Regions from separate parts of the Streptomyces sp. NPDC054887 genome, predicted to be linked through region 1. Evidence: riboswitches for the same ligand, from Rfam matches in the RefSeq annotation. Region 1 holds a riboswitch; each other region holds the start of a gene.
What was found. A riboswitch is a leader RNA that binds a small molecule or an ion and turns the genes downstream of it on or off. The one in region 1 is predicted to bind cyclic di-AMP.

Region 1 (3,406 bases):
CCGGCGCGGGCGGGTTGAGCGGATCCGGCCGCGGGCCCCGGCCCGCCGGCCGTACCGGCGGCGGGGGCCCGTGGGGCGCGTGGTCGGGAGCGGTCCCCCCATGGCGTACAGTTGGGTTCAACGACGCGGGGTGGAGCAGCTCGGTAGCTCGCTGGGCTCATAACCCAGAGGTCGCAGGTTCAAATCCTGTCCCCGCTACTGAAGACGAAGGCCCGGATCTCGGAAGAGATCCGGGCCTTCGTTGTGTCCGCTGTCGTGTCGCGGACCGCCGCGGCCCCCGCCCGTCCCCCGTTCGGCCGCTCCCGATGGCCGCGCCGCGCGGCGGCGGCCAGCCTGGGCAGGGCCCGGTACCGTCCGCAGCCGGGTACGCGGCGAGGAGACCACGGTGGGGAAGAAGGGCGGGGCGGCCTCGCGGTTCGTCCGCGCGCTGCCCGTGCTGCTGATCGCGCCGAGGGGCAGCAGGACCGCCGGAGGACCGTGAGTCTGATCAGGCGTCCCGGGCTGCCGGACGGCCGAACCAGTGCAGGCTCTGACCGTGCGGCGCGGTGAAGGCGACCGCGCGTTCGTCGAGGGCCAGGGTGAGCAGGTGCTCGTCGTCGGGGGCGGGGGCGTCGAGCCACGGCAGCACGGTGTGGTGCTCGTTGGAGATCCAGTGGCCGGGCAGTTCGCGGACGAGCGCGGCGAACCGCTCACGGCGGGCGAGCGGCAGGTAGGTGAGCACGGCGGTGTGGAAGACGACCAGCGTGGCGTCCTGGGGAGCCTCGGCGGCCAGCGCCGGCAGTGCGTCGACCAGGTCGCCGCGGACGATGCGGGGCCGGGGAGCCGTACGCACGGCCTCGACGGCGGCGAGCTGCCGGCGCGGGCGCTCGGCGGGGCCGGGCCAGATCAGTGACTGGAGCCAGCGGATGTCGTCCTCGGCGGTGGCGTCGAGCGGGTTGAGGTCGATGCCGGCGCGCCACACGACGTCCGGGAGCGCGGTGGGCAGCGGCACGGGGCCCTCGGTACGGCAGTGGAAGGTGACGGGGGAGGCGCCGAGCACGGGGCCTTCGTCGTACCGGTAGGCGTAGCGGTCGGGGTGGAGGCACAGGCCGGCCGAGGCGCCGACCTCGACGAGCGCCAGGGGCTGGGGGAGGGCGGCGAGGAGGGGCAGCAGGGTGGCGCAGCGGGCGGGCTCGTTGGTCTGCGTGAACCGTTCGAGTACGACGGTGCGCACGGCGTCCCAGTGCGCCAGGGTCCAGGCGCGGAAGGACGCCCAGTCCTCGTACCGGCCGCCGAGGTAACGGACGGCGGCGAGGAGGAGATTGGGCTGCTGCTTGTTGCCGGGCGGGAGCGCGGCGACGAGGGCGCAGAGGTCTCCGTCCTCGCTGATGCGGGCGGTGAGTTCCGCGTACAGGGGAGAGACGCCGCGGGCCTGCTGCTCGGAGAACTCGCGGTAGCGGGCGGCCACGGACTGCGTGCTGTTGACAACCATGTGCCGAAGTTAGCCGCAGGGAACGGCTCGCCACGCTGCGTAGTCGGGGGATGCCCCTCCGCATAACGATTGACGAACCGTCATGCGACGGATGTTTTCTGAGTGGCGGTCAACTCGTCCGGCTGTGATGGCTTGTGTCCTGATTGGTTCAGGGCGAGGCCCTTAACGATCAGTTGGAACAGCTTGGAATCCGGAGCCGGTGTCTATTAACGTTCGATAACGCAGCGCGGTCGTCCCAGTCGTCGCAAGAGACGGCACCGTGCGCACGCGCCGAATCCCGCGAGGGAACCGGGGAACCACGTTCCTTGGGGTGAATCGGGCCGCTCCGTACCCACGGAGAGGCTCGTAGGAGACCTTCCTGCTCCGAACCCGTCAGCTAACCCGGTAGGCGAGAAGGAAGGAAAGGAGCACGCCCACGTGGCGTCCAACAGCCCTGCCCCCCACACCGCCATGCCCCCCTACGGGGCGGCCCACGACACCGGGAACCACGTCGGCGGGGAGGGGACCTGGGAGGAATGGAATCCCACCGAGGAATCCGTCCGTCCCGTGCGCGGCCGTCACCGGGTCGCCAAGCAGCGCGGCGGTCTCGGCCGCAGCTCCACCGTCCTCGGCGTCGGCGTCATCGCCGCTGTCGGCGCGGGTGGCATCGCCACCGCCCAGGACAAGCCGGCCATTTCGATCTCCCTTCCCGACGCGATAGCGGACTCGCTTCCCGACGCAGACCAACTACCCGGTGTCGGCGCTTTGATGTCCGACGACGCGGAACCCGACGCCGGTGAGGCGGGCGAGGCGGTCCTGGCAGCCGCCCCCCTGACGACCGCAGGCGTCACCACCGCCGACGCGCAGCAGGGCACCACCGACGCGGGCGAGGCCCTGCGCGCCCGCATCCTCCAGCAGGCCGAGCAGCAGCAGACCGCCGCCGACGCCGAGGCGAAGGAGGCCGCCGAGAAGGAGGCCGCCGAGAAGGCCGCGGCCGAGGCGCAGAAGCAGCAGAGCGCGGCGGAGGCCGAGGCGGCCGAGGAGAAGCGCGAGGCCGCGGAGAAGAAGCGCGAGGCGGAGGCGGAGGCCGCGCGCAAGGCCGAGGCGGAGCGGCTCGCCAAGCTGGCCGCCAGCTACTCGCTGCCGACCTCCTCGTACACGCTCACCTCGACCTACGGCCAGTCCGGCGCGATGTGGTCCTCCGGTCAGCACACCGGCCTCGACTTCGCCGCCCCGACGGGCACGCCGGTCAAGGCCGTGCACGGCGGCACGATCAAGTCCGCCGGCTGGTCCGGCTCGTACGGCTACCGCATCGTCCTGGAACTGGAGGACGGTACGGAGATCTGGTACTGCCACCTCTCCTCGATGACCGTCACGTCCGGCGACGTCGGCACGGGCGACGTCATCGGCCGCGTGGGCGCCACGGGCAACGTGACGGGCCCGCACCTGCACCTCGAAGTGCACACCCCGGACGGCGCCGGCGTCGACCCGGCCGCGTGGCTGCGCGGCAAGGGCCTCACCGTCTGACGGCTCCGGCCCTTCGCACCGCACTGTGCCGGGGTGTCCCACGGTTTCCCGCCGGACACCCCCGCGCGGCGCCCCTTTCGCCGGCAGCCCTGACGCACGCCCCCCGCGCCCAGGGCTGCCGGTCCGCGTGCGCGTCCGCCTCGGCTAGCCCTGCCGGTACGGGTTGTACACGGCGTAGTCCTGATGCGGCGGCGGCCCGTACCCGTACCCCTGTCCGTACCCGTACGGCGGCCGGGCGGGCGGCCACGGCGGCGGGGTCCGCACCCGGCCGGTGGCGCGCGCCGCGTACTCCAGGGCCGGACCGGCCACCTCCCTGCGCTGCCAGAGGTGGTGCAGCAGCTCCTGCTCACGGGCCGTGAAGTCCGCGTCCAGCGCACCCCGGTGGGCGCGGTGGCGGAGGAACGCGAGCGACGTGGCTGAGGCTTCGTA
Region 2 (3,406 bases), on a different contig from region 1:
ACGTGATCTGCGCTGCATCGACTTGTAACAAACGTTCGAGTACCGCTACGTTCACCGTCAACCTCAGCCGTCACTCGAAAGGCCACCGCATGCGCTCCGGGAACGGGAGACACCGCCGCCCCCGTCAGGCTCCAGCTCTCGTCGTCGCGGCGGGAGTGACCGGATCGGCCATCGCGATCCCGCTGCTCGGCGCGACCGGCGCGTCCGCCGCCGACGCCACGACCTGGGACCGGGTCGCCGACTGCGAGAGCGGCGGCATGTGGAGCGCCGACCTCGGCAACGGCTACTACGGCGGGCTCCAGTTCTCCCCCGAGACGTGGCAGAAGTTCGGCGGTACGGCCTACGCGCCGCGCGCCGACCTCGCCAGCCGCTCCCAGCAGATCCAGGTCGCGGAGAAGGTGCTCGCGGAGCAGGGCCCGGAGGCGTGGCCGAGCTGCGCGCTCATCTCCGGCCTGACGGAGGGTGACGACGCCGCGTCGGACGACGGTGCGGCCGGCGGCTCGGCCGCCGAGGCGGAGAAGGGCGCGGCGGCCACCGAGCGCCCCGACGCCCCCGATGCCTCCGAGTCGGCCGAGCCGTCGGCCGGCGGGACGTCCGGGGCCGGCCGGGACGGGTCGTCCTCCTCCGTGAAGGCGGACCGCTCCGGCGCCTCCTCCGAGGGCCGCACGACGGACGGGGACCCCGAGAGCCCCGCGCCGCCGTCCGCCGACGAGAAGGGGGCGAAGGACGAGGAGGCCGCCCCCAAGGGCAAGCACCGCGGTGAGAAGGCCCGCGAGGACGACGCGGTCGTGTCCGGCGAAGCGGGCATCGAGCGCGAAGCGGGCCGCCATGCCTCCCGGGGTGACGGGGCGACACGTGACGCCGCCACGGCGGAGGGCGGGGCGCGCCCGGACGGCAGCTACACCGTCCGCACCGGCGACAGCCTGTCGGCCATCGCCGACGCCCACGAGGTGCGCGGCGGCTGGACGGAGCTCTACGCGGCCAACGAGAAGACGGTCGGCGCCGACCCGGACCTGATCCTTCCTGGCCAGAGCCTCGATCTGGGCTGATTTCGGGGGGTAGTTCGGGCCGCTATGTCCACATTGGAGCAAGTGAGACAAGGGTCTCTTTGTCCCAACTCACGTCCCCGGCCCGGACGATCCCGCCCCGCCGCCCCTGACCTGCGCGGATATGGGCCGCGTGAAGGCCGGGACGGGCGATTTCTCCCTGATGGGCCTTTTTGAACATCACCGGCTCATGTGTTTACGGTCGAACCGCTCGCCACCGCGGGCCCCGTCGACCGTCACGCCGAATCCTGCCGGCGGCCGAGGGGAACCGACGCGTAAAGCGCCGTAGGCAGGAGCGGGGGACCCAGGTAGGCGCCGGGCCCGTACGTCGCGAGACGCACGGAACCGGCTTGGGGTTAAGCCGCGCGACCCAGGTCGCGCGCCGGGCACTCACTTGGCCCGAACCCGACAGCTCACCTCGCAGGCGTCGGTGAGGAGATGTCGCATGCTGTTTTCCGGCAAGGCCAAGCACCGCCGCCCGTCCAAGGCCACTCGTATCGCCACGCTCGCCGGCATCACCGGCGCCGCTGTGGCCGTCCCGCTGATGGGTGCCACGTCGGCCTCCGCCGCCTCCGTCGAGACCTGGGACGCCGTCGCCCAGTGCGAGTCCGGCGGCAACTGGTCCATCAACACGGGCAACGGCTACTACGGCGGCCTGCAGTTCTCCGCCTCCAGCTGGGCCGCCGCCGGTGGCACGCAGTACGCCCCGACCGCCGACAAGGCGTCCAAGGCGCAGCAGATCGCCACCGCCGAGAAGCTCCTCGACATGCAGGGCCCGGGCGCCTGGGCCTGCGCCGGCGCCGGCGGCCTGACCAACGACGGCGTCGACCCGGGCGTCGACACCTCCGGTTCCTCCTCCGCGCAGCAGGAGCAGCCGAAGCAGCAGGCCGCGCCGCGCGCCGCCGAGCAGCCCGCCTCGCGCAGCGAGGTCCGCACCGCGCCGAAGGCCGCGCAGCCCGCCGCCCCGAAGTCCTTCGAGAAGGGCGACGGCGAGTACAAGGTGAAGTCCGGCGACACCCTCGGCAAGATCGCCGAGAAGAAGAAGGTCAAGGGCGGCTGGGAGAAGCTGTTCGAGCTGAACAAGGACATCGTCGACGACGCCGATGTCATCTACGCGGGCCAGCAGCTCCACCTGAGCTGACCCGAGGTCACCCCCCGAGCACCCCGGCCCGGCGCGTCTCCCCCGTACGCGCCGGGCCGGGGTTTCGCCTTCGGCGCCCCCGCCGGGCGTGTTACTGCCCGGTAGCTCCCGGTGCGCCGGAAGTCGGGCCAGCAGTTACGTCCGCTATTGCGGGTATTCGGGGCTCTTCTCGTCCCAGGGGGCGGGCGAACGGCCGACCGACGCCCCCGAGCCGGTTAGGCTCTTGTCGCAAGGCGAAAGTGACCCTGCACCCCTAGCGTCACATCCCAGAAGGAGATGCTCGTGCCGTCCATCGACGTCGTCGTAGCCCGGGAAATCCTGGACTCCCGAGGCAACCCCACGGTCGAGGTCGAGGTCGGCCTCGACGACGGCAGCACGGGTCGTGCTGCTGTTCCGTCCGGTGCCTCCACCGGAGCGTTCGAGGCCATTGAGCTTCGCGACGGTGACCCGAACCGCTACCAGGGCAAGGGTGTCGAGAAGGCCGTCCTCGCCGTCATCGAGCAGATCGGCCCGGAGCTCGTCGGCTACGACGCCACCGAGCAGCGCCTGATCGACCAGGCCATGTTCGACCTGGACGCCACCGAGAACAAGGCGTCCCTCGGCGCCAACGCCATCCTCGGCGTCTCCCTCGCCGTCGCGCACGCCGCCTCCGAGGCGTCGGACCTGCCGCTGTTCCGCTACCTCGGCGGCCCGAACGCGCACCTGCTGCCCGTTCCGATGATGAACATCCTCAACGGTGGGTCGCACGCCGACTCCAACGTCGACATCCAGGAGTTCATGATCGCGCCGATCGGCGCCGAGTCGTTCTCCGAGGCCCTGCGCTGGGGCACGGAGGTCTACCACACCCTCAAGTCCGTCCTGAAGTCCAAGGGCCTGTCCACCGGCCTCGGCGACGAGGGCGGCTTCGCGCCGAACCTGGACTCCAACCGCGCCGCGCTCGACCTCATCCTGGAGGCCATCAAGCAGGCCGGTTACGTCCCGGGCGAGCAGATCGCGCTCGCGCTCGACGTGGCCGCGTCCGAGTTCTACAAGGACGGCGTGTACGAGTTCGAGGGCAAGTCCCGCTCGGCCGCCGAGATGACGGAGTACTACGAGGAGCTCGTCGCGGCGTACCCGCTCGTCTCCATCGAGGACCCGCTGTTCGAGGACGACTGGGCCGGCTGGAACACCGTCACCGAGCGCCTCGGCGACAAGGTCCAGCTGGTCGGCGACGACCTGT
Region 3 (3,406 bases), on a different contig from region 1:
GCGCCACGCTCGACGCGTTCGCCGACCATCCGGGCGTACGGGTCTCCCTGGAGGTCCCCGTCTCCCGGCTGCCGAAGGCGCTCGGCCTGCTCGCCGACGCGCTGCGCGCCCCCGCCTTCGCGGACGGAGAGGTCGAGCGCCTGGTCGCCAACCGGCTCGACGAGATCCCGCACGAGACGGCCAACCCGTCGCGCCGCGCCGCCAAGCAGCTCTCCAAGGAGCTCTTCCCGGCCACCTCGCGCATGTCGCGGCCGCGCCAGGGCACCGAGGAGACGGTGGGGCGCATCGACGCCGCCGCCGTGAAGGGCTTCTACGCCGCGCACGTGCGCCCCGCGACCGCCACCGCCGTGATCGTCGGCGACCTGGAGGGCACCGACCTGGACGCGATCCTGGCGGACACCCTGGGCGCGTGGAAGGGCGACCACGCCGAGCCCCGTCCCGTGCCGCCGGTGGTCGCCGACGACACCGGCCGGGTGGTCATCGTGGACCGCCCCGGCGCGGTCCAGACGCAGCTGCTGATCGGCCGCATCGGCCCCGACCGGCACGACCGTGTCTGGCCGGCGCAGGTACTCGGCACGTACTGCCTGGGCGGCACGCTCACCTCCCGCCTGGACCGCGTCCTGCGCGAGGAGAAGGGCTACACGTACGGCGTCCGCGCCTTCGGGCAGGTGCTGCGCTCCGCCCCGGACGGGTCGGGCGCCTCGATGCTGGCGATCAGCGGCTCGGTGGACACGGAGTCCACAGGACCGGCGCTCGAAGACCTCTGGAAGGTGCTGCGGACCCTCGCGGCCGAGGGCCTCACCGACGCCGAGCGGGACGTCGCGGTACAGAACCTCGTGGGGGTCGCGCCGCTCAAGTACGAGACGGCGGCGGCCGTCGCGGGCACGCTCGCCGACCAGGTCGAGCAGCACCTGCCCGACGACTTCCAGGCGCAGCTCTACACCCGTCTCGCGGAGACGGGCACCGTGGAGGCGACCGCCGCGGTCGTCAGCGCCTTCCCGGAGGACCACCTGGTCACGGTCCTCGTCGGCGACGCCTCGCGGATCGAGGAGCCCGTCAGGGCGCTCGGCATCGGCGAGGTGAAGGTCGTCAGCGGCTGACCGGCCCGGACCGAGGAGGTCAGCGGCTGAACCCGGGCACGGTGGTCAGCGGCTGACCGGCTCGAACGGTCTGCTCAACCCGCCCTGAAACGGGACAAAGAAGGACCCCGGCATCCGAGAGGCCGCCGGGGGTCCTTCTGTTATGTCCGGTTTGTTGCGGAGGTTGCCTGTCTGGCCTGTGGGGTGCGTTACAAAACGCCGTGTCTGTTTGGTGATTAAAAGATGTCCCGTTTAGCGTCTGTCCGGCTGTCCGTCAGCAGTGAGCCGCATCCGCGGCACCGGGCAGCCATCGCCGAGTCCCCGTCAGGCGCGAGCCTGGGGAGCCGGGGACCCACGCAGTCCCTGGGGTGAATCGGACGTCCTCCGCGATCGCGGAGGGGTCCGTAGGAGACCTTCCTGCTCCGAACCCGTCAGCTAACCCGGTAGGCGAGAAGGAAGGAAAGGACCAGCCACTCCATGGCGTTCACCCGTGCCACCGGGAAGCACCGTCGTCCGAGCCGCCTGACGCGCAAGAGCGCGAGCATGGCCGGCGTCGCCGCCCTCGCGACCACCGGCGTCATCGGAGGTCTGGCCTCTCCGGCCCTCGCCGCCGACGGCGACGCGGCCCAGGCCGTCCAGGACACCGGCCTGACCCAGGCCATCGTCATCGGCGACTCCCTCGCCGACCAGATCGCCGCCCAGGCCGACCAGCAGAAGCGTGCCGCCGTCAAGGCGGAGGCCGCGCGCAAGGCCGAGGCCGAGCGGAAGGCCGAGGCGAAGCGCAAGGCCGAGGCGAGAGCCAAGGCCGAGGCCGAGGCGCGGGCCAAGAAGGAGCGCGAGGAGCGCGCGGCCAAGGAGCGCGCCGCCCGCGAGGCCGAGCGCAAGCGCCTGAACGCCTACACCCTCCCGATCGCCGGCTCCGTCGTGACCACCGGCTACAAGTCCGGCGGCAACCTCTGGTCCTCCGGCAGCCACTCCGGCGTCGACTTCCGCGCCGCGTCCGGCAGTTCCGTCGTCGCCGTCGGCGCGGGCACCGTCGTCGAGGCCGGCTGGGGCGGCGCGTACGGCAACAACATCGTGATCCGGATGAACGACGGCACGTACACGCAGTACGGCCACCTCTCGTCCCTCGGCGTCTCCGTCGGCCAGGCCGTCACCTCCGGCCAGCAGATCGGCCTCTCGGGCTCGACCGGCAACTCGACGGGACCCCACCTGCACTTCGAGGCCCGTACGTCCCCCGAGTACGGCTCCGACATGGACCCGGTCGCGTACCTGCGCGCCCACGGCGTGAGCGTCTGACGCCCCGGTCCACCCCGTTCGTACGCAAGGCCCCGGCTTCCCCGCCGGGGCCTTGTCGCGTGTCCAAAAGCCGTCCCTTTGTTCCGGCGCCCGTCGGAAAACGCGGAATGCTGCAATAGAGTCACCGAAAAGGCGTCGGTCGACCGCGTTTCGCGGGGATCAAAGGCGGAGGTTCGGTCATGCGCATTCCCGCGCAATCGGTATGCACGGCAATTCGTGACGACATCGTTTCCGGCGTGTTCCCGCGCGGCGCCAGGCTCACCGAAGAGCTCCTCGCCCGCCGATACGGCGTCTCGCGCGTCCCGGTGCGCGAGGCGCTGCGCACGCTGGAGTCGGAGGGGTTCGTCACCACCCGCCGGCACGCCGGCGCCTGCGTGGCCGAGCCCACCGAGCAGGAGGCCGCCGACCTCCTGGAGGTACGGACGCTCCTCGAACCGCTGGGCGCCGCCCGCGCCGCCCAGCGGCGCACCGAGGCCCATCTCAAGGTGCTCCGCGGCCTCGTCAGACTCGGCCAGGAGCGGGCCCGCAGGGGCGAGGGCGAGGATCTGCGCGCGCTGGGCGGCTGGTTCCACGAGACGCTCGCCCAGGCGTCGGGCAGCCCCGGCCTGACGGCCCTGCTGACCCAGCTCAGACACAAGATCGCCTGGATGTACGCCGTCGAGCAGCCCGCCCGCCCCGCGGAGTCGTGGGCCGAACACGGGGCCATCGTCGACGCCGTGGCGCGCGGCGACGCGGAACGGGCCCGCGCGCTGACGGCGCTGCACGCCGAACGCGCGGTGGCCTCGCACCGGTTGCGGCGCAGCGGGCGAGGGCGCGAAGGCGTGAGGACTTCGCAACATCCCGTAAACACGGTGAGCGGCCGCCTTTAACAGTGGCGCCGTATACAAAAAGAAGCGCGAATTCAGGGGTGTATTTCTGCTGCCCGAATTCGGCGGCGTACGGCCGCGCTCACCACGCGAAGAAGCCGCGGCCCCGAATTCGAGGTGCCGCGGCTTCTTGGCGGGAATGCGCCCGTCCGAGTGGTCAGA

Region 2: it holds a riboswitch for cyclic di-AMP, as region 1 does, so the genes downstream of both, ACWGH0_RS06090 (transglycosylase family protein) here and ACWGH0_RS01420 (M23 family metallopeptidase) in region 1, are expected to answer to the same signal.
Region 3: it holds a riboswitch for cyclic di-AMP, as region 1 does, so the genes downstream of both, ACWGH0_RS01900 (M23 family metallopeptidase) here and ACWGH0_RS01420 (M23 family metallopeptidase) in region 1, are expected to answer to the same signal.

Annotation. Positions count from the first base shown of each region.
Region 1 covers NZ_JBSGYQ010000001.1:298,147-301,552, forward strand. The annotation lists tRNA gene ACWGH0_RS01410 (tRNA-Met) at 125-198, shown strand; gene ACWGH0_RS01415 (DUF2332 domain-containing protein) at 488-1,471, opposite strand; cyclic di-AMP (ydaO/yuaA leader) riboswitch at 1,730-1,877, shown strand; gene ACWGH0_RS01420 (M23 family metallopeptidase) at 1,889-2,977, shown strand; gene ACWGH0_RS01425 (PrsW family intramembrane metalloprotease) at 3,122-3,406, opposite strand, start outside.
Region 2 covers NZ_JBSGYQ010000007.1:86,593-89,998, reverse strand. The annotation lists gene ACWGH0_RS06095 (transglycosylase family protein) at 90-1,049, shown strand; cyclic di-AMP (ydaO/yuaA leader) riboswitch at 1,318-1,488, shown strand; gene ACWGH0_RS06090 (transglycosylase family protein) at 1,492-2,187, shown strand; gene eno (phosphopyruvate hydratase) at 2,464-3,406, shown strand, end outside.
Region 3 covers NZ_JBSGYQ010000002.1:104,837-108,242, forward strand. The annotation lists gene ACWGH0_RS01895 (M16 family metallopeptidase) at 1-1,100, shown strand, start outside; cyclic di-AMP (ydaO/yuaA leader) riboswitch at 1,381-1,543, shown strand; gene ACWGH0_RS01900 (M23 family metallopeptidase) at 1,557-2,378, shown strand; gene ACWGH0_RS01905 (GntR family transcriptional regulator) at 2,558-3,247, shown strand; gene ACWGH0_RS01910 (HPr family phosphocarrier protein) at 3,402-3,406, opposite strand, start outside.